DNA from 2 places in the Streptomyces sp. NPDC037273 genome. Region 1 is predicted to be linked to the other one. Evidence: riboswitches for the same ligand, from Rfam matches in the RefSeq annotation. Region 1 holds a riboswitch; the other holds the start of a gene.
The links. A riboswitch is a leader RNA that binds a small molecule or an ion and turns the genes downstream of it on or off. The one in region 1 is predicted to bind ZMP and ZTP.
Positions count from the first base shown of each region.

Region 2: it holds a riboswitch for ZMP and ZTP, as region 1 does, so the genes downstream of both, ACZ7G1_RS05610 (serine hydroxymethyltransferase) here and ACZ7G1_RS16295 (bifunctional 5,10-methylenetetrahydrofolate dehydrogenase/5,10-methenyltetrahydrofolate cyclohydrolase) in region 1, are expected to answer to the same signal.

Region 1 is NZ_JBVJVO010000005.1:306,379-308,552, reverse strand. It holds gene ACZ7G1_RS16300 (GAF domain-containing protein) at 1-502, opposite strand, end outside; ZMP/ZTP riboswitch at 637-744, shown strand; gene ACZ7G1_RS16295 (bifunctional 5,10-methylenetetrahydrofolate dehydrogenase/5,10-methenyltetrahydrofolate cyclohydrolase) at 773-1,627, shown strand; gene ACZ7G1_RS16290 (SWIM zinc finger family protein) at 1,783-2,174, opposite strand, start outside.
Region 2 is NZ_JBVJVO010000002.1:86,185-88,358, reverse strand. It holds gene rocD (ornithine--oxo-acid transaminase) at 1-873, opposite strand, end outside; ZMP/ZTP riboswitch at 982-1,072, shown strand; gene ACZ7G1_RS05610 (serine hydroxymethyltransferase) at 1,136-2,174, shown strand, end outside.

The DNA.
Region 1 (2,174 bases):
CCGCGCCGAGGAGCCGGCCGGTGCGCGGGTCGTGCAGGGGAGCGGCGGCGCAGGTCCACGCCTGGACGGGGCGCCGGAAGTGCTCGGTGGCGACGACCTGCACCGGCCGGTCGACGGCGAGCGCGGTCCCGGGCGCGTTCGTCCCGGCCGCCGACTCCGACCAGCGGGCCCCGGCCACGAAGTTCATGCCGTGTGCCTTGCGGAGGGTGGCCGGATGGCCTTCGACCCAGAGCATCCGCCCGGCCGCGTCGCAGACCGCGAGCAGGTGCTCCCCGTCCGTCGCGTACGCCCCCATCAGCTCCCGGATCACGGGCATCGCCGCCGCCAGCGGATGGCCGTCGCGGTGGGCCGCGAGTTCGTCGTCCGCCAGCTCCACCCGCGCCGCCCCGTCGGGGCTCACGCGCGCGCGTACCGAACGCCGCCAGGACTCGGCGACCAGCGGCCGGGCGTCCCCGGCGGCCGGACCAGGGTCGGCTTTCCCCGTCACCCACGCATCGCTCAACTCGGCCTCCCCGTCGAGGTCGTCATGGCCCGTCCGGGTCATCGTGGTGCCCGTGCGGGCCGCCGACAAGCGGCCGGACCGGGCGGCATATGCACCCTGTCCGGGACCCGACGCGAGCCCCTCACGTAGAGTGGGGCTCGGGCCGTGACTGGCGCTTGAGGTGGATCACCACCGGGGAGCGGCCCGGCGGCGCGCGTCCTGTCGGCGCGGGCCCGCCGATGCCGTGCGCCTGGGCGAACCACCTGTCATCGACGACGCCCAGGAGCAGCCATGTCCACCAGCACCGCCACCCTCATGGACGGCACGGCCCTCGCCCGCCGCACGGTCGAGGAGACCGCCGCCCGCGCCGCCGAGATCACCCGCCGCACCGGCGTCACGCCGTGTCTCGCGACCGTCCTCGTCGGCGAGGATCCCGCCTCCGTCACGTACGTGAAGATGAAGCAGAACCGCTGCGCGAAGGCCGGAATCCGCTCCAAGCACGTCGAGCTCCCCGCGTCCACGACGACCGAGGAACTCGTCGCCGCGATCACCGCGCTGTCCGAGGACCCCGAGGTCCACGGCATCCTCCTCCAGCACCCCGTCGGCCCGCACATCGACGAGCGCGCCGCCTTCGAGGCCATCGCCCCTGAGAAGGACGTCGACGGCGTCACCATGGCCTCCTTCGCCGCCATGGGCTTCGGCCTCCCCGGCTTCGTCTCCTGCACGCCCGGCGGCATCATGCGCCTCCTCGACGCGTACGACGTCGAGCTCAGCGGCAAGCGTGCCGTCGTCGTCGGCCGCAGCGCGATCCTCGGCAAGCCGGCCGGTCTTCTCCTCCTCGGCCGCGACGCCACCGTCACCTACTGCCACTCGCGCACCAAGGACCTCTCCTCCGTCGTCCGCGAGGCCGACATCCTCGTCGCCGCCGTCGGCAAGCCGAACTTCATCAAGGGCGAGGACATCAAGCCGGGCGCCGTCGTCATCGACGCCGGCTACAACCCCGGCAACATCGGCGACGTCGACTTCGCCTCCGCCGCCGAGCGCGCCTCCCTCATCACCCCCGTCCCCGGCGGCGTCGGCCCCATGACCATCGCCGTCCTCCTCGCCCAGACCGTGGAAGGCGCCGAGCGCCAGCTCGGCCTGTAGGCACCGAGGCGGCACCGGTGCGGCCCCGGAACCTCGGGGCCGCCCGGCCATGTCCGGCGCGCGCCGGAGTTCCGCAGCGCCTGTGGAGCCCGTGGCGCTGCGCCTGGGCCGGGCCGGGCGGGTGGCCGGGACTGGGCCGGCGCGCCCCGGTGGGCCTACGCGCTCTCGCCCGCCGCACCCGCTGTCAGCGCCGTCGCCAGCGCGACGGCCGGATCCCGGTCCGCCGGCCCCGCGGGCGACCAGTGCGCGCCTTCCCTGGCGTACGGCCACCAGCGGCCGTCCGAGCCGAGCCGCAGCTGCGTGTCGTCGCTCCCGGTCGTCCACCGGCAGCCCGCGGACCGTCGCAGGGCCGGCCGCTCGTCGTCCTCCCACGCATCGGCCAGCCGCGTCTCCGCCCAGGCGAGGCCTTCCGCGTCCGGGGTCCACTCCTCCTCCAGTACGGAGAGGGCGGCGGCCCCGCCGAGGCGCCACGCGCGCGTGGCGAGGTCCAGCTCGGCCGGAGTCCGGCCGGAACCGGAGGCCAGCCGGGCCGTGATCCATGACACGG
Region 2 (2,174 bases), on a different contig from region 1:
CAGCGGGTTGCCGCCGAAGGTCGAGCCGTGCTCGCCTGGCCGGAACACCCCGAGGACCTCGCGGTCGGCGACGACCGCCGACACCGGCACCACGCCACCGCCCAGCGCCTTCCCCAGGACGTACACATCGGGCACCACGCCCTCGTGCTCACAGGCGAACGTCCGGCCCGTGCGGCCCAGGCCCGACTGGATCTCGTCCGCCACGAACAGCACGTTCCGCCGGCGCGTCAGCTCCCGCACCCCGGCCAGATAGCCGGCCGGCGGGACCAGGACGCCCGCCTCGCCCTGGATCGGTTCGAGCAGCACCGCCACCGTGTTCTCGGTGACGGCCGCCTCCATCGCCGTCAGGTCCCCGTACGGGACGATCTCGAAGCCCGGCGTGTACGGCCCGAAGTGGTCGCGCGCCTCGTGGTCCGTGGAGAAGCTGACGATCGTCGTCGTCCGGCCGTGGAAGTTGTTCGCCGCGACCACGATCTTCGCGTGCCCGTCCGGCACGCCCTTCACCTCGTACCCCCACTTCCGGGCGGTCTTCACCGCCGTCTCGACGGCCTCCGCCCCCGTGTTCATCGGGAGCACCGCCTCCTTGCCGCACAGGTCCGCGAGCTGCGCGCAGAACTCGGCGAAACGGTCGTGGTGGAACGCCCGGGACGTCAGCGTCACCCGCTCCAGCTGCGCCTTCGCGGCGTCGATCAGGCGCCGGTTGCCGTGCCCGAAGTTGAGCGCCGAGTAGCCGGCGAGCATGTCGAGGTAGCGGCGGCCCTCGACGTCGGTCATCCAGGCCCCGTCCGCCGAGGCGACGACGACCGGAAGGGGGTGGTAGTTGTGCGCGCTGTGCGCGTCCGCGGCAGCGATCGCGTCTTCTGTTCTCGACACGGGATCTCCGTTCGTCCTGCGGCTCGGGGGGTGCGTGTGGCCCCCTTCCTATCGTCGCTCGGATGCCGGACGGGGAAACCTCGGCGACGGCGCGCCAGCTACCCTGGAGACACGCGCGGCGACTGGCGTACGGGGAAGCGACCCCGGGGGAGCCGCGCGCGCTCCACCACACGAGGTGCCGCTCGCCTGGGCATCACGGGCCCTGGTCCCGTGCGCACCTCAGCCCCGGGACCGTTCCTGCCGAACGCCCGGAGGACACGACATGACCACCCCGCAGCAGCACCCCGCGCTCACCGCCGCCGACCCCGAACTCGCCGCCCTCGTCGGCGCCGAGGAACGGCTCCAGGGCGAGACCCTGCGCCTCATCCCCAGCGAGAACTACGTCTCCGCCGCCGTGCTCGAAGCCTCCGGCACCGTCCTCCAGAACAAGTACAGCGAGGGCTACCCCGGCCGCCGCTACTACGAGGGCCAGCAGAACATCGACCAGGTCGAGACCCTCGCCATCGAGCGCGCCAAGGCCCTCTTCGGCGTCGACCACGCCAACGTCCAGCCCTACTCGGGCTCCCCGGCCAACCTCGCCGTCTACCTCGCCTTCGCCCAGCCCGGCGACACCGTCATGGGCATGGCCCTGCCGATGGGCGGCCACCTCACCCACGGCTGGGGCGTCTCCGCCACCGGCACCTGGTTCCGCGGCGTCCAGTACGGCGTCCGCCACGACACCGGGCTCGTCGACTTCGACGAGGTCCGCGAACTGGCCCTCAAGGAACGCCCCAAGGTCATCTTCTGCGGCGGCACCGCACTGCCCCGCACCATCGACTTCGCCGCCTTCGGCGAGATCGCCCGCGAGGCCGGCGCCGTCCTGGTCGCCGACATCGCCCACATCGCCGGCCTCGTCGCGGGTGGCGCGCACCCGTCCCCGGTCGGGCACGTGGACGTCATCTCCACCACCACCCACAAGACCCTCCGCGGCCCGCGCGGCGCCATGCTGATGTCCACCGAGGAGCACGCCAAGGCCCTCGACAAGGCCGTCTTCCCCGGCCTCCAGGGCGGCCCGCACAACCAGACCACCGCCGCCATCGCCGTCGCCCTGCGCGAGGCCTCCCAGCCCTCCTTCCGCGACTACGCCCACGCCGTCGTCGCCAACGCCAAGGCCCTCGCCGAGGCGCTCCTCGCCCGCGGCTTCGACCTGGTCTCCGGCGGCACCGACAACCACCTGATCCTGATCGACCTGACCCCCAAGCAGGTCCCCGGCAAGATCGCCGCGAAGGCCCTCGACCGGGCGGGCATCGTCGTCAACTACA